Regions from separate parts of the Mesorhizobium sp. WSM4871 genome, predicted to be linked through region 2. Evidence: predicted binding sites of a transcription regulator. Region 2 holds the regulator's gene; each other region holds the start of a gene.
What was found. The regulator PhoB, encoded in region 2, activates phosphate uptake and scavenging genes when phosphate is short. The targets are predictions, from matches to a motif close to TGTCATNNANCTGTCAT.
Positions count from the first base shown of each region.

Region 1: the regulator PhoB is predicted to act here: its motif matches at 2,644-2,660, upstream of AC0L2H_RS20920 (LTA synthase family protein).
Region 3: the regulator PhoB is predicted to act here: its motif matches at 5,352-5,368, upstream of pstS (phosphate ABC transporter substrate-binding protein PstS).

Region 1 covers NZ_JBVVPU010000010.1:76,427-83,670, forward strand. Annotated here, with positions in the region: gene rpsF (30S ribosomal protein S6) at 1-392, opposite strand, end outside; gene AC0L2H_RS20920 (LTA synthase family protein) at 678-2,603, opposite strand; gene fabD (ACP S-malonyltransferase) at 2,869-3,810, shown strand; gene fabG (3-oxoacyl-[acyl-carrier-protein] reductase) at 3,872-4,609, shown strand; gene AC0L2H_RS20935 (acyl carrier protein) at 4,799-5,035, shown strand; gene fabF (beta-ketoacyl-ACP synthase II) at 5,070-6,332, shown strand; gene mltG (endolytic transglycosylase MltG) at 6,435-7,244, shown strand, end outside.
Region 2 covers NZ_JBVVPU010000016.1:37,127-44,370, reverse strand. Annotated here, with positions in the region: gene xylF (D-xylose ABC transporter substrate-binding protein) at 1-463, opposite strand, end outside; gene AC0L2H_RS27735 (ROK family protein) at 737-1,978, shown strand; gene phoB (phosphate regulon transcriptional regulator PhoB) at 1,995-2,684, opposite strand; gene phoU (phosphate signaling complex protein PhoU) at 2,701-3,411, opposite strand; gene pstB (phosphate ABC transporter ATP-binding protein PstB) at 3,444-4,268, opposite strand; gene pstA (phosphate ABC transporter permease PstA) at 4,286-5,602, opposite strand; gene pstC (phosphate ABC transporter permease subunit PstC) at 5,599-7,059, opposite strand; gene AC0L2H_RS27705 (PstS family phosphate ABC transporter substrate-binding protein) at 7,218-7,244, opposite strand, start outside.
Region 3 covers NZ_JBVVPU010000013.1:31,681-38,924, reverse strand. Annotated here, with positions in the region: gene AC0L2H_RS24760 (HNH endonuclease) at 34-591, shown strand; gene AC0L2H_RS24755 (disulfide bond formation protein B) at 816-1,334, opposite strand; gene AC0L2H_RS24750 (YqaA family protein) at 1,421-2,008, opposite strand; gene AC0L2H_RS24745 (Na/Pi cotransporter family protein) at 2,284-4,014, opposite strand; gene pstS (phosphate ABC transporter substrate-binding protein PstS) at 4,114-5,217, opposite strand; tRNA gene AC0L2H_RS24735 (tRNA-Leu) at 5,602-5,686, shown strand; gene AC0L2H_RS24730 (hypothetical protein) at 5,872-6,072, opposite strand; gene AC0L2H_RS24725 (GNAT family N-acetyltransferase) at 6,105-7,244, opposite strand, start outside.

The DNA of each region.
Region 1 (7,244 bases), on a different contig from region 2:
CGATCGCGGTCGCCGAATGAGCGCGGGCCGCGATCACGGTCGCCGAAGCCGCCGCGCTCCGAGCGCTCTTCGCGCTTCTGCATCATCGCCGACGGGCCTTCCTCATGCGCATCGACCTTGATGGTGAGGAAACGCAGCACGTCCTCGGACAGGCCCATCTGGCGCTCCATCTCGTTGAGCGCGGCCGGCGGGCAGGTGATGTCCATCAGCGTGTAGTAGGCCTTCCGGTTCTTGTTGACCCGGTAGGTGAGGGACTTCAGTCCCCAGTTCTCGACCCGGCCGACGGACCCGCCATTTGCTGAGATGACGCCCTTGTACTGTTCGACAAGCGCATCGACCTGCTGCTGCGAGAGGTCCTGCCGGGCAAGAAACACATGTTCGTAGAGAGCCATATAGTTCTTTGCCTTTCTTCGTTTCTCTCCCGGTTCCCGGCGGCAAAAGCCTCTGCAACTTCTCTGACCCGCTGGAGCGGGGAAGAAAGGAGCATCACGAGACGGTCGAGAGCGGAGACACGGGAGGCGGAAGCGCTTCTGGCTTCACGCGAAGGTTTTCGAAAAAACCTCCGGCCCTCCGTTCAGCCCCCAGCAAGGACCGGCAGATTGCGGGCGTCTATACAGCAATCCGGCCGGAAGGCAAGGGCAAGCGGAAAATCGGCCGCTGCGCGGACGGTATGGCGCTCAGCTCGTATGCGGGCCGAGCTTGTTCACCGTTTCGGGGAAGAAGTCGGGCGCCGCGCGCCGTTTGCCGAACATCATATCGTACTGCAGCAGGCGGAAATTGTTGATGGCCGGGTCGATGTTCTTCTGCCGTGCCCAGTCGGGGACGGCTTCGCCCGTCGGCGTCAGCAACAAATTGCGGTCGACGACGCGGTAGCGCTCTCGCATCTGGCCAAGGAAGCCGGTGTAGTAGGGATGGCTGATCCCGGCGGTCGTCAGGATATGATAGGGCAGAAAGGCTGGGCTCACCGCGCCCATGTCCTCGGCCGGACCCGTGCGATTCGACCAGACGACCAGCGGCGTCTGGTGATGCTGCAGCATCTGGTCGGCCGCCTCCTTGCGCGGCGCGACATTGTCCTTCATGAAGCCGGTCTCGACATAGACCGGGCCAAGCGGCGGCAGATGGTCGCCGAAGAAGGCGATGACCGTGGGCCGCTCGCGTTTCTTGGCCCATTCTATGAGGCGCTCAAGGCCGCGGTCCGCGTCCGAAGAGCCTTCCGTGTAGCTCAACAGCGATTCACGCGCCCACTGGCTGATCGGGGCCTGCACCTTGTGGGTCGGATTGTAGTAGCGATAGGGTTCGTAGGGCCCGTGGTTCTGCAGGCTGACGGCGAAGAAGAAGACAGGATCGGCGCTGGCGTCGGCCTCGCGGATGATCTCGTCGGTCATCGACGCGTCCGATGCCAGCGGCCCGCGCTTTTGCATCGGCGGCAAAGTCTCTTCCGACTTGAAGTCGTTGAAGCCGAAATCGGCGTAGACCGCGCCCCGGTTCCAGAACCAGTTGGTGCCGGGATGGATGGCGCGTGCCCGGTAGCCTTCGCTTTTCAGGAAGGTCGCCAGCGAGGGCGTCGGCGAGCGCACATATTGCTGGTAGGGAATGCTGCCTGCCGGCAGGAAGGCGTTGGAAAAGCCGGTCAGCGCCTCGAACTCGATGTTGGCGGTCATGCCGCCGAATTCCGGCGAGAACATGTAGCCCGAGCGCAACGCTCGTACATTGGGGATCGGGTCGGGCGTGATGGTGACGCCCGGCAGCTTGGTCGGATCCCAGAAGGATTCGCTCATGACGACGATGATGTCCGGCTTCTCTGTCGGCATCGTGGCCTTCACACCGGGCCTGTCGATCGCCGCGATCGCCTTGTCGGAATAGCCTGCCGGCGCCGAGACATGCGCCATCGGCACATTGAGCGCGAAGGCAAGCGCGAAGCCGTTGGAAGCGTAATTCTCCTTCTGGTCCCACATGATCGGGATGATCTGCAGCCGGTCGCGGGTCCACGAGAAGGTGGCATAATCCATGATCGAGACGAAAAAGGCGAGCAGTGGCACCGTCAGCGCCAACCGGGCGAGGCGGCCCTTGTGGCTGAGTGCCGGCACCCGCCGGCGCCATAGCCGCCAGCCATAGACGAGCAGCGACAGGCCGCCGATGATGCCGACCGCCATGGCGATGGCGGTTCCCGGGCGATCGCGCACCAGAAGCGGCATCAGCGCCACGATCTGGCGCGAATAGAGGAAATCGGTCGGATAGAGCGGGTCGCCGAGATAATGCGATTTCTGATGGCCGACGAAGGCCAGCGCCAGCGCCAGCGGCGCGACGATCATCAGGCTCTGGTGGCTGCGGCCGAGCACGGCGTCGAGGCCGACCAGCACCAGCGCGAAGATGATGATGGTGGTCCAGCCCGGCTTGAATGGCTGCAGGAAGAAGGAAACGGTGCCGGCGAAATCGCCGCGCACGATCAATTCGATCGCAAACACCAGGATGGTGGCGGCGAGCAGGCTGGCCAGGCCATAGCGGATAACCGGCCCTTTCCGCCCCGGCAGATAGCCGGTGGACGGATCGCCTTCCAGAAACTGTGGCGCAGCCTTGCCCGCGCTCTTCCTAATCCTTGCCACCTTGATCTTTCCCCGGCCCGTAACATTAGCTTCACTGAAATGTCATCGTACTGTCACGAAAAGCTAGCGCCTGTGGCGAAAATAAGAAGAGCCAGCAAACGATTCGTGAGCGATTTTCATCATGAGTGATCGCCAAAAAGCCTTTTGGAACAGGCGCTCGGCCGCCTCCGTTGTGCCGAAACCGGCGCGGATCGGCCCATCGCGGGCTTGACTTGCCCGGCCGCCTTGGTCACAGGCAGGGAAAACCAGCCTCTGGGAGCCGCATATGGCCGTTGCATTCACCTTTCCGGGACAGGGCAGCCAAGCTGTCGGCATGGGTAAGGATCTCGCCGAAGCATTTCCGGAATCGCGGAAGATCTTCGAAGAGGTCGACGACGCGCTCGGCGAAAACCTGTCGAGGCTGATCTGGGAGGGGCCGGAAGAAACGCTGACGCTTACCGCCAATGCGCAGCCGGCGCTGATGGCGGTCTCGCTTGCCGCGATCCGGGCGCTGGAATCGCGCGGCTTCTCGCTGAAGGACAAGGTCGCCTATGTCGCCGGACATTCGCTCGGCGAATATTCGGCACTTGCCGCCGCCGGTTTCGTTTCGATCGCCGACGCCGCCCGGCTGCTGCGCATCCGCGGCAACGCCATGCAGGCGGCGGTGCCGCCCGGCGAGGGCGCCATGGCGGCGATCATCGGGCTGGAACAGGCTGACGTCGAAGCCGCCTGCGCAGAGGCGTCCAGCGGGTCAGTCTGCCAGATCGCCAACGACAATGGCGGTGGCCAACTCGTCATCTCCGGCGCCAGGTCCGGGGTCGAACTGGCGGCAAGACTATGCACGGAAAAAGGCGCCAAGCGGGTACTGATGCTGCAGGTCTCGGCGCCTTTCCATTCGGCGCTGATGAAGCCGGCGGCCGAGATCATGCGCGAGGCGCTGGCCGGGGTGGCGAAAGCCGCGCCCGTGGTTCCCATCATCTCCAACGTCACTGTCACCCCGACCAGCGATCCGGACGAGATCGCCCGGCGTCTGGTCGAGCAGGTTGTCGCCCGTGTGCGCTGGCGCGAGACGGTGGAATGGTTCGGCGCCAACGGCGTTACAACGCTCTATGAAATAGGCGCCGGCAAGGTGCTGTCGGGACTGGCGCGCCGCATCAACCGCGACATCACCACCGGCGCTATCGGCACGGCGGCTGATGTCGAGGCGACGCTGGCGGCGCTGGCATAATCCGCTGGCGATTTGGACGCACCCGTGTGAAGGGTGCTCTCTGAAGATCGGGAGACAAAAAATGTTCGAACTGACTGGCCGCAAGGCGCTCGTCACCGGCGCATCGGGGGGCATCGGCGAGGCGATCGCCAGGGTGCTGCATGCGCAAGGCGCCATCGTTGGCCTGCATGGCACCCGTATCGAGAAACTCGAGGCGCTGGCCGCCGAACTCGGCGACCGGGTCAAACTGTTTCCAGCCAATCTTTCGAACCGGGACGAGGTCAAGGCGCTCGGCCAGAAGGCAGAGGCCGATCTCGAAGGCATCGACATTCTCGTCAACAATGCCGGCATCACCAAGGACGGGCTGTTCGTGCGCATGGCGGACGCCGACTGGGACAGCGTGCTCGAGGTCAACCTGACCGCCGTGTTCCGGCTGACCCGCGAACTCACCCATCCGATGATGCGCCGCCGGCACGGCCGCATCATCAACATCACCTCGGTCGTCGGCGTCACCGGCAATCCAGGCCAGGCCAATTACTGCGCCTCCAAGGCCGGCATGATCGGTTTTTCCAAGTCGCTGGCGCAGGAGATCGCCACCCGCAACATCACCGTCAATTGCGTCGCGCCGGGCTTCATCGAATCGGCGATGACCGACAAGCTCAACGACAAGCAGAAAGAGGCGATCATGGCGGCAATCCCGACACGGCGCATGGGCACCAGCGCCGAAGTCGCTTCCGCCGTAGCCTACCTTGCTTCCAACGAGGCAGCCTACGTCACCGGTCAGACCATCCATGTTAACGGTGGCATGGCGATGATCTAACAGTTGCGGGAAAACCCCCCATTTCGGCTTGGACCTAAGCCATTTTTCGTGTAATGCGGCCCGCAACCCGGCGGTTCGGGCAAAAACCGGCCCGGTGGCGTTGCGTATCCGCCGGGACCATCTTTCAGCTTGATTAGCGGCATTCCGCCCGCTAACGAAGACAGACAAACAAAAGACGAGGATGCCCAAATGAGTGACACCGCAGAGCGCGTCAAGAAGATCGTCATCGAACACCTTGGCGTCGATGCCGACAAGGTGACGGAGCAGGCGAGCTTCATCGATGATCTGGGCGCGGACAGTCTCGACACGGTCGAACTCGTCATGGCGTTCGAAGAAGAGTTCGGCGTCGAAATTCCCGACGATGCGGCCGAGACCATCCTGACCGTGGGCGATGCCGTGAAGTACATCGACAAGGCCTCGGCCTGAAGCTTTCCGCAGGCATCACCTTGGAGCACCTGCGATGAGGCGTGTCGTCGTCACGGGCCTGGGGCTGCTTTCGCCGTTCGGCATGGGCTTCGAGCATAGCTGGAAGGAACTCCTGACCGGCCGCAGCGCCGCCAAGCGCATCACCGAGTTCGAAGTGGAGGATCTTGCCTGCAAGATCGCCCACGTCATTCCGCGTGGCAACGGCGAGAACGCCACCTTCAATCCGGAGGCCGTTCTCGAGCCGAAGGAACTGCGCAAGATCGGCGACTTCATCCTCTACGGGATCGCGGCCGCCGACGAGGCGCTGAAGGACTCCGGCTGGACGCCGAAGACGCATGAGGAGCAGTGTGCCACCGGCGTGCTGATCGGTTCCGGGATTGGCGGCATCGAAGGCATCGCCGAGAACGCGATGATTCTCAAGGAGCGCGGTCCGCGCCGCATCAGCCCGTTCTTCATCCCCGGCCAGATCATCAATCTCGTCTCCGGCCAGGTCTCGATCCGGCATGGGCTGAAAGGCCCCAACCACGCCGTGGTCACCGCTTGCTCCACTGGCGCCCATGCCATCGGCGATGCCGCCCGGCTGATCATGTGGGGCGATGCCGACGTCATGGTCGCGGGCGGCGCCGAGGCACCGGTGACGCGGCTTTCGCTCGCCGGCTTCGCCGCTTGCCGGGCGCTGTCCACCGAGCGCAACGACGCTCCGCAAACGGCCTCGCGCCCTTATGATCGCGACCGTGACGGCTTCGTCATGGGCGAGGGCGCCGGCGTCGTCGTGCTGGAAGCCCTCGAACATGCCGAGGCGCGCGGCGCCAGGATCTATGCCGAGGTCACCGGTTACGGCCTGACCGGCGATGCCTATCACATCACAGCACCCGCCGAAGACGGCGACGGCGCCTTCCGCTGCATGACGGCGGCGCTGAAACGGGCCAGGCTGACGCCCGCCGATGTCGACTACATCAACGCGCACGGCACTTCGACCATGGCCGATACGATCGAACTCGGCGCCGTCGAGCGTCTGGTCGGCAATGCCGCGTCGAAAATATCGATGTCGTCGACCAAGTCGTCGATCGGCCATCTTCTGGGAGCGGCCGGTGCGGCCGAGGCGATCTTTTCGATCCTCGCCATCCGCGACAACATCGCGCCGGCCACCATCAACCTCGACAATCCCGAGCGCGAAACGGCGATCGACCTGGTGCCGAACCAACCGCGTGCCCGCCAGATCGACGTGGCGCTGTCCAATTCCTTCGGTTTCGGCGGCACCAACGCCTCGCTGGTCTTCCAGCGCTACAATGGCTGACCTGTGCGCCGACCGGCACGGCACGCGCATATCGTCAATTTTGCCATATTCGCCCCTACTCTGCCCAAGGGGATTCGCTGCAAGATCAAAGGGTAGGGCGCCATGAACACAAATTCGGCGGACAACGGGGAATTAGGGCAGCGGCCCGTACCGCCAGCCCCGATCGTGCCGAAAACGGCCAGCGAGGCATTGCGGCCTGAAGCCGGCACGCCGCCGCCCAAGCGCTCGCGCGCCTCGCGCAGCCAGTTCGTCGTGTTCATGAACTTCGTCATCTCCTCGATCATGCTGGTGGTTCTGGCAGCCGGCGTTGCCCTGTATTTCGGCAAGCAGGAGTTCAACGAGCCCGGCCCGTCGGCCAATGGCGATACATTCCCGGTCAAACCGAATTCCGGCGTCCAGGACATCGCCGAACAGCTCGAGCGGCGCGGGTTGATCAGCGATGCCCGCATCTTCCGCCTTGGCGTGCGCGCCTATGGCAACGATTCTGCGCTGAAGGCTGGCGAATACGAGATCAAGCCGCGCGCTTCCATGCACGACATCATGGAGTTGCTGAAGAGCGGCAAGTCGGTGATGTATTCGCTGACCATCCCGGAGGGACTGACGGTCGAGCAGGCGCTGCAGCGCATAGCCGACCAAAGCGGGCTGGCCGGCGATATGCCGGCAACCGTTCCGCCCGAGGGCAGCCTCGCCACCGACACGCTGCGCTTCACGCGTGGCGCGACACGCCAGCAAATGGTCGACAAATTGCTGGCTGACCAGAAGAAGCTGGTCGACGATGTCTGGCAGCGGCGTGCCCCCGACCTGCCTCTGGCCAATGTTGAGGACTTCGTCATCCTGGCCTCGATCGTCGAGAAGGAGACGGGCAAGGGCGATGAACGCTCGCGGGTCGCTGCCGTTTTCCTCAACCGGTTG
Region 2 (7,244 bases):
AGCCCTTGATGAAGACGTAATTGCCTTCCGGCTTGACCTTGAACACTTCGCGGGCCTGCATGCGGCCGACTTCCTTGTTGTCAAAGGTCAGGTAGAACACGTCCTTGTTCTCGATCAGCCTGTCGTAGCCGACGACCGGAATGCCTTCGTCCAGCGCCTTCTGCACGGCCGGCCCGATGGCCGAGGCATCCTGCGCAAGGATGATCAGCGCGTTGGCGCCCTGGGAGATCAGGCTCTCGACATCGGTGAGCTGCTTGCCGGGGTTGGACTGCGCGTCGGCGGAAATATACTTGTCGCCGGCGGCCTCGATGGCTGCCTTCATCGCGGCTTCATCCGTCTTCCAGCGCTCTTCCTGGAAGTTCGACCACGACACGCCGATGACCTTGTCCTTCGCCTGCGCGACCGACGCAAGCGTCAGCGACATGGCGACACCCGCCAGGATGGCGGCTGCGAATCTCTTCATGATATCCTCCCTGCGCCACGTATGGCGTGACTAGACTGACCCAAAGGCCGGCACAAAGGCTCTATTTTTTCGAGCCTCGAAAAAATACTGATCCAACACCCGGACGCTGTCAACATCGATTCTGATGGATTTTGATGTCGTGTCGAATTTTTTCGAGCCTCGGAATAAATAATGACAGAACCGTGCCCTTCTGACAGTATTTGTCGGACATTGCCGACGACTGCCGATTTTATGAGCGGCCGCGGCAAGGGAGGAGGCAATAGGGAGGAGAAAATGTCGGTCGGAATCCGCCACGACGATTTGCGCCGGCGCAACCGGGCGATGGTCATTTCGGCCGTGCGCCGCGCCGGCCAGCCGTCGCGGACGGAGATCGCCGCGACCACCGGCCTCAGTCATTCGACCATATCGGCGATCTCTTCCGACCTGATCGGGGAAGGCATCCTGAGGGAGAGCAAGGCAAGCGAGGCCGTTTCCTTGAAACGCGGCCGGCCGCAGGTCGGCCTCGCCCTCAATCCGGAAGCGGCGGCGGTGCTGGCTGTCGTGTTGTCGCTGAATTTCCTTTCGGTCGCCGTCATCGACTATGCCGGACAGGTGGTCGCCGAGGAGCAGCGCCGGCTGGACACGCTGACCATGTCGCGCGAGGAGTTGATCGATGAATGCGTCGCCATTGTGCGGCGCCGGCTCGAAGATCCCGACCTCGATGTCCGCAGCGTCGCCCGCATCGCGCTGGCAATCCAGGGCATCACCGATTCCCAGGCCCGCGCCATGCTGTGGTCGCCGATCACGCCGCTGACGAACATCGCCTTCGCCGACATATTGGAAGCCGAGTTCGGCATTCCCGCCACCATGGAGAACGACTGCAACATGATGGCGGTGGCGCTGCGCTGGCGCGACCCGGACCGCTATCGCGACGACTTCGTCGCCATCCTGCTCTCGCACGGCATCGGCATGGGGCTGGTGCTGAAGGGCGAATTGTTCACCGGGACCCATTCCTCGGGCGGCGAATTCGGCCACATGATCCATCGGCCGGGCGGCGCGCTCTGCCGCTGCGGGCGGCGCGGCTGCATCGAGGCCTATGCCGGCAATTACGCCATCTGGCGCAATGCGAAACAGATGGGTGAGGACGCCGAGCCGGTCGCCGATGTCAGCGACGCCGACATGCGGGCACTGGCCGCCCGTGCGCGCGCGGCGGACGGGCCGGAGAGGGAAGCCTACCGTAAGGCCGGCGAAGCGCTCGGCTTCGGCCTCGGCAGCCTGTTCGCGCTGATCGATCCCGCGCCCGTCGCCATGGTCGGCGTCAGCGCCGGGGCCTTCGATCTTATCGAGCCGGCGCTGCGCCAAGCCATCGCCCAGACTGCCGGCGGTCAGCATTCGGGATCGATCTCCTTCGACACCGAGCCGAATGAGTTGCCGCTGATCCGCGAAGGTTGCGCCATGCGGGCGCTGAGTTTCGTCGACCAGGAGATTTTCGCGCCGGGCATCCAGGTGAAGGCCGGAAAGAAGGACGTGGCCTGAACTCGGTAGCGGCGCCCTAATCTTCCCTGATCGCGTAGCCGGCGCCGCGGATGGTGCGGATGACATCGGGCATGCGGCCATTGTTGACCGCCTTGCGCAGCCGGCCGACATGCACGTCGACCGTGCGCTCGTCGATGTAGATCGTCTCGCCCCAGACATTGTCGAGCAGCTGGCTGCGCGAGAAGACGCGACCGGGATGTCGCATCATGAATTCGAGAAGGCGGAATTCGGTCGGTCCGAGCCGGATCTCGCTCTTCTTGCGATAGACCCGGTGCGATTCGCGATCGAGCATGATATCGCCGACCTTGAGCACGCTGGACAGGACTTCCGGCTTGGCGCGGCGCAGCAGCGCCTTGACCCTGGCCATGAATTCCGGCGTGGAGAACGGCTTGACCAGATAGTCGTCGGCGCCGGTGGAAAGGCCGCGCACGCGGTCGCTCTCCTCGCCGCGCGCCGTCAGCATGATGATCGGCAGCCGCTCGGTTTCCGGACGCATCCTGAGCCGCCGGCAGAGCTCGATGCCGGAAACCGCCGGCACCATCCAGTCGAGCACCAGGAGATCGGGCACGTTCTCCTGCAGCCGGATCTCGGCTTCGTCGCCGCGCGTCACCACCTCGACCTGGTAGCCTTCGGATTCGAGGTTGTAGCGGAGCAGTACCCCCAGCGGCTCCTCGTCCTCCACCACCATGATGCGTGGCGCGATCATTAACCGGTCGCCCCTGTCATGCCGCCGGCGCCGACATCGCCGTCTCGTCCTGCTTCGGACGATTGGCAGGCAGTTGCGAGCCGGTCAGCACATAATAGGCGTTCTCGGCGATGTTGGTGACGTGGTCGCCGATGCGCTCGAGGTTCTTGGCGCAGAACAGCAGATGCGTGCAGGCGGTGATGTTGCGCGGATCCTCCATCATGTAGGTCAGGAGTTCGCGGAACACCGAGGTGTATTTGACGTCGATGCGCTCGTCCTCGTTCCTGAGCTTGGCGAGTGCCGGTGCGTCCTTTGCGGCATATTCCTCGATCACGCCTTGCACCTGGATCAGCACCAGTTGCGCCATCGCGTCGATGGAGTGCGACAGGTCGCGCGGCGTGACACTGAGGCCGACGGTGCCGACGCGCTTGGCGATGTTCTTGGCAAGGTCGCCGATGCGCTCGAGATCACCGGCCATGCGGATCGAGCCGACCACCGCGCGCAGATCATTGGCCATCGGCTGGCGCTTGGCGATCAGCGTGATGGCGCGATCGTCCAGCTCGCGCTGGCGCGCATCCATGATGGCATCGTCGGAAACGACGCGCTGCGCCAGCGTGTTGTCCGAGTTCAGCAGTGCCTTGGTCGAGCCGCTGACCATCGAGCGGGCTAGATCGCCCATGTCGCTGATCAGCTTGCTGATCGCTCCGAGATCCTCGTCGAAAGACGCAACCGTATGATGTTCACCCATGATCCTGTCCTTCTATGCGTGGTCGCAACCGCTCAGCCGAAGCGGCCGGTGATGTAGTCCTGGGTGCGCTGGTCGTCGGGATTGGTGAACATCTTGTCGGTCGCGCCCTCTTCGACCAGGTAGCCGAGATGGAACATCGCCGTGCGCTGCGACACGCGCGCTGCCTGCTGCATCGAGTGGGTGACGATGACGATCGTATAGTTTTGGCGCAGCTCATCGATCAACTCCTCGACGCGAGCGGTGGCGATCGGATCGAGCGCCGAGCAGGGCTCGTCCATCAGGATCACCTCCGGCGACACGGCGATGGCGCGCGCGATGCACAGACGCTGCTGCTGGCCGCCGGAAAGACCGGTGCCGGGCTCCTGCAGGCGATCCTTGACCTCGTTCCAGATCGCCGCCTTCTTCAAGCTGGATTCGACGATCTGGTCCATGTCCTGCTTGCGCTTTGCCAGCCCGTGGATGCGCGGGCCATAGGCGACATTCTCGTAGATCGACTTCGGGAACGGGTTGGGCTTCTGGAACACCATGCCGACGCGGGCTCTCAATTCGACGACATCGATGTTCTTGTCGTAGATATCCTCTTCGTCGAGGGTGATCTTGCCGGTTACCCGCGCCGAGTCGATGGTGTCGTTCATGCGGTTGAGGCAGCGCAGGAAGGTGGACTTGCCGCAGCCGGAGGGGCCGATCAGCGCCGTCACCTGGTTCAGGCGCACGTCAAGGTTGACGTCGAACAGCGCCTGTTTCTCGCCATAGAAGACGCCGACCTTGTCGCCGCGCATCTTGATGACTTCGTTCGACTTGGCGCTCATTTTTTCGCCCACTGCATTTTCAAGAGACTGTTCGGTCATGATGTTCATACCAAAATGCCTTTTTTCTACCAGCGCCGCTCGAACCGACGCCGAAGCACGATCGCGGTGATGTTCATGGCCATGAGGAAGACGAGCAGAATGATGATGGCGCCCGACATGCGCTCGACGAAAGCGCGTTCGGCCTCATTCGCCCACATGTAGATCTGCACCGGCAGCGCAGTCGCCGGATCGAAGGGCGTCTTCGGATAGTCAGCGACGAAGGCCACCATGCCGATCAGGAGCAGCGGCGCGGTTTCGCCGAGCGCGCGCGCCAGGCCGATGATCGTGCCTGTGAGGATGCCTGGAGCGGCCAGCGGCAGAATATGTTGGAACACCATCTGCATCTTGGAAGCGCCGAGGCCGAGCGCAGCGGAGCGGATCGACGGCGGCACGGCGGCCAGGGCGGCACGCGTCGCGATGATGATCGTCGGCAGCGTCATCAGCGTCAGCACCAGACCGCCGACGAAAGCCGCGGAACGCGGCATGCCGAGGAAATTGATGAAGACGGCAAGACCGAGCAGGCCGAAGACGATCGACGGCACCGCAGCGAGATTGTTGATGTTGACTTCGATCAGGTCGGTGAAGCGGTTCTTCTTGGCAAACTCCTCCAGATAGATAGAGGCGGCAACGCCGATCGGCAGCGCCAGCAGCAGCACGATTATCATCATGTAGAACGAGCCGATGATCGCCACGCCCATGCCGGAGGTTTCCGGACGGCTGGAGGCGCCATAGGTGAACAGGCCGGTGTTGAAATGCTCGGCCATGGCGCCGTCCGCCTTGAGCTTGTTCATCCAGGCGATCTGCTGGTCCGAGACCTTGCGGCGCGCTTCCTCGACACTGAGGTCGATCTGTCCCTTGAAGGCCGAATCAAGATTGGCGGCGGCGAGGATGTTGACGTCGCGCGTCGTGCCGATCACCGACGGATCGGCGGCGACGATGTCGCGCAACTGGACGCGCGCACCCTCTGACAGAAAGCCCTTGAGCCTCCGGATCATCGGCTTGTCGTCGGGATTGATACCGAGCTTGGCGACCAGCGCGTTTTCGGCGAGCTTTGGATAGTTTGCCCTGACCAGAACGCCCGGGTCGGTCGCGCGCTTGTTGGAGGGATCGATCACCTTCTCGTCGAAATTGATCGGCAGCGTCACCGTGGTCTGCCAGAAGGCGGTGTAGCCCTTCGAGACGATGGTGATGAGCATGATGGCCAGGAACGCCAGACCGACGGAAATCGCCACCACGCCGTAGATGCGGAACCGGCGTTCGGCGGCATAGCGGGCCTTCAATCCGATGTCGCGGCGCGGATGAGCCGCGGCCCGGACCATCGTATCCATGGAGATGTCGGTCATTCGTACTGCTCCCGGTACTTGCGCACGATGTAGAGCGCGACGATGTTCATCACCAGCGTCAGCGCGAACAGCGTCAGGCCGAGCGCGAAGGCGACCAGCGTCTGCGGCGAATTGAACTCAAGGTCGCCGGTCAGCTGATTGACGATCTTGACGGTGATGGTCGTCATCGCCTCGAATGGGTTGACGGTGAGATTGGCGGCGACGCCCGCCGCGAGCACGACGATCATCGTCTCGCCGATGGCGCGCGAGGCCGTCAACAGGATGGCGCCGACAATGCCTGGAAGCGCCGCCGGCAAGATCACCCGCTTGATCGTCTCCGAACGCGTCGCGCCGAGGCCGAGCGAACCGTCGCGCATGGCGCGCGGCACCGCGGTGATGATGTCGTCGGACAGCGACGACACGACAGGGATCAGCATGACGCCCATCACGAGGCCAGCGGTGAAGATGCTCTGGCCCTGGATGAAGGGCGAGCCGCCGGTGAGCGCGGCGGAGAGGTCGCGCAGGAACGGGCCGAGTGTGACCACGGCGAAGATGCCGTAGACGATGGTCGGTATGCCGGCCAGCAGTTCCAGCGCCGGCTTGACCACCGAGCGTACCCTGGGCGTTGCGTATTCGGCCATGTAGACCGCCGACATCAGGCCGACGGGCACCGCGACCAGAAGCGCAACGGCGGCGATGTAGAGCGTGCCGGCGAGAAGCGGGATCAGGCCGAACTGACCTTGGCTGCCACCCGACCCGGCCGCGGCGAAGCGCGGATCCCAGACGGTGCCGAAGAAGAAACTCATCGGCGAGACGCTCTCGAAGAAAGTGATCGTCTGGAACAGCATGGAGAGCACGATGCCGACCGTGGTCAGGATGGCGATGGTGGAGGCGGCGAGCAGCCCCCATAGCATCAGCTTCTCGACATTGTTGCGCGCCCTGGCGCGCGGCGCGATTTGCCTGAGCGCGTAGACGGAGCCGGCAATCGACAGGGCAAGTGTAATGACCGCACCGAACAGGCCGAGCCGGCTCTGCACCGCATTCGCCTCGACGGCGATCGGAATCATGTAGTCCTGTGTATCGCTTGCCAGCGCCACACCTTTGGCGGCGAGCGTCGGCTGCAGTTCGGCGAATGTGGTGGGCAGCGTGGCGTTCGCATCGAGCTGGCGCAGGCCCTTGGCGAGGCTCTTCACCAAGCTGACGTCGAGCGCCTCGCTGGCAACCTTGCTGTCGACGGTACGCTCGGGCAGAGCGGCATGAATGTGCCGGTCGAGGTAGAAGGACGAGCCGATAGTCCAGGCCGCAAGCAGCAAAACGGCAGGCAGGACTGCGAGCAGGAAGGCCCACCAGCCATGATAATGAGCACGCGAATGCGGCTTCACCGAACCATTGTCATGGGCAGCGGCACGCTGCCGGCCGACGAAGAATGCAACGATGCCGATGGCGACGACAATGGCGAGTACGAGCAAAGACGACATGGACCCACCCCAGGGAAATTCCTTGTTTGAGCATGATCTTACCCGAACCGGAGGTCACCGGTTTCCCACTCTCGGGATCATGCTGCAGTCACCACCGCCATTGCGGCTGGCGATAAAACCGGGGCGCAGGCAACCCGCGCCCCGGTGCAGTAGCTTGATTACATCGCCTTTCCGGCGGCGAAAGC
Region 3 (7,244 bases), on a different contig from region 2:
GGGGTCATGCGCGGAACCAAGGAGGATCAACACGTGACGGTTGCCGTATCTCCGGATGGGCTTCCAGCACTGGTGCTGAATGCGGATTACCGTCCGCTCAGCTATTACCCCCTGTCGCTCTGGTCGTGGCAGGACGCCATCAAGGCGGTGTTCCTCGACCGGGTGAACATCGTCGCCGAATACGAGCATGCCGTGTCGTCGCCGACCTTCTCGATGAAGCTGCCGAGCGTCGTCAGCCTGAAGGCCTATGTGAAGCCTTCGCGGCATCCCGCCTTCACCCGCTTCAACGTCTTCCTGCGCGACCGTTTCCAGTGCCAGTATTGCGGCACGCCGGAGGACCTGACCTTCGATCATGTCATTCCCCGCCATCGCGGCGGTGCGACGACGTGGGAGAATGTCGTCGCCGCCTGCTCGCCCTGCAACCTCAGGAAGGGCGGCATGATGCCGGCGCATGCCAAGATGTGGCCGCTGCAGAAGCCCTTCCAGCCGACGGTGCACGATTTGCACAATAACGGCCGCCTGTTCCCGCCCAACCATCTGCATGAGAGCTGGATGGATTATCTATACTGGGATGTCGAACTGGAACCTTAGAGTTCGGCAGAAATCCGCCATGCTGGCCGGCTGACGCAGCTTTCTGCGCTTCCGGCCTTCGCCGGCCGAAGCATTCATGAGTGGTCGTGGTGTGGTAGTTAAGGCTACGGCCGGCGTAGGCCGGTGCTCACGTACTTAAGTACGCTCCGCTCCGGTTCTCGAAAGCCGCGCCATCCGACTCAGCCTGCCGAATTTCTGGACGAACTCTGCGTCGGCTCTGCAGCTTAGTCGCGGGCAAGCGCACTGCGGAAAGCGACCACTGCAAGGACAAAACTGGCGATGGCGTTCCAGCCGGCCAATGACAGGCCGAGGATGCGAAGTGCTGCCTTGTCGCAGGAGGGCGGGACAAATTTGTCGAGCGCGTCGAGCACGCCCTTGCCGCCGGTGTCGACAGGGCCGGCGCCCGCGGTGCAGTCGGCCGGTCCCTGCCACCATGCCCATTCGACGCCCGAGTGGTAGACGCCGAGATAAATGCCGTAGACCATCAGCAGGCCGCCGACGGCCAGCAGGCCGCGCGTCAACCACGCCGGGGCGCTGAGCACCGAGGCCAGCACCGCCAGCAGCATCAGCGGCACGCCGACATAGTAGGGCGTGCGCTGCTCCAGGCAGAGATGGCAGGGGATGTAGCCGCCTATGTACTGGAAGGCCAACGCCGAGCCGACCGTGGCGGCCATGGCGACGGCGAGAAACAAGGCCGCTCGCATACGTTGACGTCCGGTATCGGGATTGACGGTCGCTGTCATCGATCTTGTGTCCTGGTTCGCGCCCGCGCCGCCGCCTGCCTATGCATGTCGTTGTCCAGGCCGCTGCTCAATTTGGGCGACATGCATCAGAATGCGTATTTGACCACGATATAGAGCAAAATCAGGGCGGCGGCGCCGGCGCCCGCGATCATGCCAAGTCGCTTTTCGATGAACTCGCGGATCGGCTCGCCATAACGGCGCAACAGCCAGGCAAGAAATAGAAAACGGGCGCCGCGGGCGACGATCGCGAGGGCGATGAACAGCAGCAGATTGACGCCGATGACGCCGGACAGGATGGTCACAACCTTGATCGGCGGCAGATGGGCAAGGCCGGAGGTAACCAGCATCAGGATGATGAAGCCGATGCCCGACGAGACGCGTAATTGCTCGAACTCGTCATATTTGCCGTAGAATTCGAGGATCGGTTTTGCCACGGCGTCGTAGGCGTAATGGCCGATGAACCAGCCGGCGATGCCGCCCAGCACCGATGCCACTGTCGCGACCAGCGCGTAGCGATAGGCGCGATCCGGCCGCGACAGCGCCATCGGCAGATACAGCACGTCGGCCGGCACCAGGAACACCGAGCTTTCGACGAAAGCGATGAAGGCCAGCCACCATTCGGCGGATTTCCTTGCCGCCAGCGACAAGGTCCAGTCGTAAAGTCCGCGAAGCATCGGCACTCCTAATGCCCAAGGTGCACAAAACCCAAAGGTGCATAGAACAAAACCCAAAGCGCGCCGCATCATCTCTTCGGACGCGGCGCGCTCCAATGCGCCGTCTGTCTAGAAAGATTTTCCGCGCCGCACAATGGCTGGAGCTTCACGAAGTCGAAAGATGGTATCGGGCCCGCCGCCCAAACGCGAAAGCGGCATCGCCATCCGGCGATACCGCTCGCAACCTTCGTCTGGCGCGCGCTTTGCCTATTCTACTGGGCCTATTCCGCTGGGGCCTACTCGGCCGGAACCGGGCTGAGGCCGACGTCGCCCAGCGGACGCGGCTTGTCTTCCTTGCGTGCCGACGCACGGGCGACCACGCTTGCGCGGTTGACGGACCTGCGCTCGGCGTCGATGCGGCGGATCAGGATTTCCGCTCGCTCGATCGAACCGAGCAGGGCCAGGATCGTACCGCGTTCACCCGCACCTGCATTCGGTCCCAGCGCCAGCGTGCGGGCGCGCAGCTCCTCGACCTCGGGGAAGCTGACATGGCCGGCCGGCATTTTCGGGTTGGCAATGCCGTAGTCGGGCAATATCTCACGCAGCGAGGCGTCGAGCTTGTTCAGCGCGACTTCGACGATGGCTTGCGCCGGATTGCTGAACTTCTCGCGTTTGACGCGCCGGGCCACCTGGTGCATCGATTCCGTCAAGGCAGCCGTGAAGTCGGCTTCCTCGATCAGGCTGGCAATCAGGTCGAGTTGTTCGTAAGGCAGGTCCTCCTTCATCAGCGCGGCGGTGTAGGCACGGATGTCGCGGCTGAGGATGTCGGTTGCAAGATAGTGCTCGCCCGGGTCGGCCGGTGCTTTCTTCGACCCGCGTGCGATGTCGAGGAACATCGCGCCGGCTTCGAGGTGACGGGCCGTCTCCTGCTGCACGGCGGGAACGGCCTTGGCAAAGTCGCTGGCCAGCTTGCGGTCGAGGAATTTCGGCGTCGAGAAATCCTCCGCGTCCTCGGCGTCGGTGTGGCCGACACGCGACAGGACCCGCTCGAACACACCAATGAAGGGAAACAGCAACAGCGTGTTGAAGACGTTGAAGAAGGTCGAGTAGAGGCCGACCGCGACCGGCACCAGAGGAAAGGTCTCCTTGCCGTCGACGATCACCGGAACGGCCGGATCGCCGCCGAAGAACTGCATGGCCCATTCCAGGACCTGGATGGAGACGAAGAACAGCGGAATGGTGATGCACACGCCTATGATGTTGAACGATATGTGCGCGTACGCGGTCCGCTTGGCGTTCTTCGAAAGATTGAGGGAGGCCATCCACGACGTGATCGTGGTGCCGAGATCGGCGCCGAGCGAGAAGGCGACGGCGGTCGTCCAGTCGAGAATGCCGGCGGCGCCAAGGCCCATGACAATGCCGATCGTCGCCGAAGACGAGTGGATCATGGCGGTGACGCCGGCGGCAATGAACACGCATTTGAGAAGGTTGAGGAAGGAATCAGCCTTGAGGGTTTGCAGCAGCGACATGACTTCGGGCAGGTTGCGCAGCGGGCGCAGGCCACCGGTCATCAGGTTCAGGCCGTAGAAGATCAGCGCGAAACCCATGCAGGCGAGCGCTATGTTCTTGACCTTTTCGCTCTTGGCGAAGCAATAGACCAGCGAGAACACGCCGGCCAGGATCAATCCAAGCGGGCCGAGCGGCAGGGCGATCAGTCCGTTGCCAAGCGTGGTGCCGATGTTGGCGCCCATGATGACGCTGATCGCCGGCCGCAGCGCGATGACGCCGGCATTGACCAGCCCGACGACCATGACGCTCATCGCGGTCGACGACTGGATGACGCCAGTGATCAGCGTTCCCGCCAGCACGCCCTTGATCGGCGTTCCCGCCGCCTTGGCGAGAAAAGCGCGCATCCGGTTGACCGAGAGCGCCTGGATGCCATTTGCCATGAAGTCCAGACCGAGCATGAAAATGCCCAATCCGCCGATCACCGGCACGAGGATGTCCTTGAAGATATCTATGTCCATTTCACGCTATCCCCAACAAGTCGCCATTGCGACACCGACACGAAGTTTTCCGTTGCTGTCCGAAGTGGTCGGGCGCCGAGCTTCGGCCCTCGTTTCCCCTCAGTTCGCGAGAGGGGCCTGTCCCGACCAGTACTGCTCGATCTGGCCGACGAGCGCGCTCGGCAACGGCACGTAGCCGAGTGCAGCGGCGTCGCCCGCGCCTTGCGTGAAGGCCAGCCTGAAAAGGTCATGCACGCGGCGATAGCGATGCTCTGAACGCCCCGAAACCTGGACCACCGCAAACACCGCCGTGGAGATCGGATAGGCGGCATCGCCGCTGCGATCGGTCAGGGAAGCGAAGAAATCGGTCGTTTCCCCCCAAGCGATGGAGGTGGCTGCCGCTTGCACGCCTGCGGGATCGGGCTTGACGAAATTGCCGGCCTTGTTGCGGACCGCGGCAAAGGGCAGGCCCGCGCGAAGCACCTGGCCGTATTCGGCATAGGCGATCGCCCCCTTGGTCGCGGCCACGGCGCGGATAAGGGCCTGCGTACCTTCGGCGCCGGTTCCAAGCGGCCATTCGATCAGTGTGTCGGCGCCGAGCCTGGTCTTCCACTCCTCGCTGCTCACCGACAGGAACTCGGTGAAGATATGGGTCGAGCCCGAACCGTCCTGGCGATGGAAAACGCTGATGACGAGATCGGCAAGGGCAACGCCGGGATTGAGCGCCTGAATGGCGGGATCGGACCAGGACTTGATCTTTCCCAGATAGATGTCGGCCAGAACCGGACCGGAAAGGCGCAAGCCGCCCTCCGGCAGGCCCTCCAGATTGGTGACCACCGCGATACCGCCCATGACGATCGGGAATTGTTTCTGGCCGTTGCCGGCAAGATTGGCCGGCGGCACCGGAACGTCGGTGGCGGCGAAATCCAGTTCGGGCTGCTTGAGCCGCATCAGGCCCGCGAGCGAACCGACCGGCTCATAGTCGACGGTCCAGTCCAGCGTGAAGAAGTCGCCGCCATCGGCGCGCGCATTCTTGTAGGCGGTTGCCCATTTGGCGATGACCGGCGCGGCCAAAGTCGATCCGGCGCCGCGGATGGGCTCGGCCCGGGCAGAGGGGCCGGTCAAGGCAGCGGCCAAAGCGACGGCAAGGGCGATGACGCCACCAACGAGTTTCGGCCATATGCCGTGCGACGGTGCAATACTTGTCGGGCTTCCGGAAAACATCGTTTCGACCCCGCTTATACTACCGAAAATACGTGAATAACTGAGGCTTTCAGTCAAAAATCAGTAGATCATATCCCTGGCGGCAAGCCTCAGCCAAAGAGGACAAGATCGCTCCTATTTCCTATTAACTTTTCTTAACGATTGGATGACAGGGATCGCTGCCGCCGGACATTTCGGCGCCAGGGTCTTTCAGTCGGAGGCGCTTGGCCGCCCATTGCGCCCAGTGCTGCCGCGAAATCTTTCAGATCGAATGAAACAGCAGCGTTGCAAAAGCCGGGCCTGACCTGGAGATCGTACGCCAGCTTCGCGGCGGTCGCGAATTGGCCAGTTGACGAACAGGCCTCCAACCGTATAGTCCGCGCCCATCCAGGCCGCCCGGCCTGAGCCCCTATGGCGGAATTGGTAGACGCGCTCGACTCAAAATCGAGTTCCGCAAGGAGTGCTGGTTCGATCCCGGCTAGGGGCACCACCCTTCGCTCTTCGAGCTTCGGGTGGCAGGCCACCCAGGCTCATCAGTTTCGGGTGGCAGGCCACCCAGGCTCATCAGTTTCGAGTGGCAGGCTACCCGGGCTCATCAGCCTCGGGATGCAGGCCACCGGGCTCATTGGCCGAAGGAAGTGTCCTCCGAAGCCTTGGCGAAGGAGGATCGGATGATCAGCCGGGTTCAGCCCATAGTGCGGTCAATAGCCAGAAAACGCCCATCAACATCGCGCCAACAGCCGGCACGACCAGAGTGTATCCCAGCAGGGCGAAACCCGCCTTCGGGCTGCGGGCGAGGAACGCGCCCGCCAGCCAGCCAATCGCCGCCAGGGCGAATATGCCGTAGATGAAGGCTGTCCAGATTTCGTTGCTCATGGCTTATCTTTGCCTGAGATCGTCATCCGGGTCTAGCGCCGTCCCAGCAAGCTCTTCATCCGGTTGCGCAGGATGCGCGCCATGTTGCGGGTCTCGCGGTAGAGATGCAGCTGCGAGGCCGCCTGGCGGGCGAGGCGGTCGGCGTCGGGCGAAAGCCCGATGACCAGCGTGCCCATCGGCTTACGCTCCGTCCACAACCGGCTCATGACGGGGTGGTCGGGCACGGCGCAGGAATCGGTCATCATGATGTTGGGGTCGTCGAGATGCTGCCTGGTCACCTCGATCATCAGCAGCGTGCCCGGCGAATAGGTGGCAAGGGTCTCGTCATAGGCCGTCTTCCAGGTGTAGGCGACGCCGGCCTCGACGAAGACGATCAGGCTGGCGATGGTGCGTTCGTCCAGCGTCAGCGAATGGATGCGGCACAAATCCTGTTCGGCCAGCCGGTGCACGGCCTCGCGGGCGAAGGCGGCGCGGTAGCGGTCGATGGCCATGGCGGTGCGTTCGCGGCCTTTCCAGCCCGCCACCTCCAGCGTCAGGAAGCTTTCGATGGCATGGCGGATGTTTTCCGGTCCGCGCGCCACCTGGTGCTCCAGCCTGCCGAGGTCGCCGAGGCGACGCTTCAGGCGGCGGAATTCGCGATAGTGATGCGAGCGCAAGGAGGCCTTTAGGTAGGCTTCGGCGTCGAACTTGCTTTCAAGCACCGGGCGCTCGGCCTTGCCGGTGATGACCAGCGTCAGGCCATGCGTTTCGGCGACGGTGGCAAAGAGGCTCGCAACCGGGCCGTCGAGCCGGATGTCGGGCAGGACGAAGACTTTCGGCAATTTGAGATGCGGCCGCGACAGCATCGCGAAGAAATCCTCGATGACGCCGACCGGGTCGTCGCGGTCGACCAGCGGCGTGCCGATCGGGCCGAACGGGCTCGACCAGGTGCGCATGACCGGGACGCCGAGCGGCACGCCCGGCCGCTCCACCGAGAACGGCACCAGCAGGCGCAGCCGGTTGCGGTATTCGTCGCCGTCGCGGATCACCGCCAGCCGCACCTCGCGGTCTTCCAGCCTCGGCATGGCCGGCGCCAGGAAGCGCGGGTTGAAGAAGATGTTGGGCTCGATCGTGCGGGCGCAGAGATAATCCAGTTCCTCGACCAGGTCGAAGCCGGCGGAGGCCGGATAGAT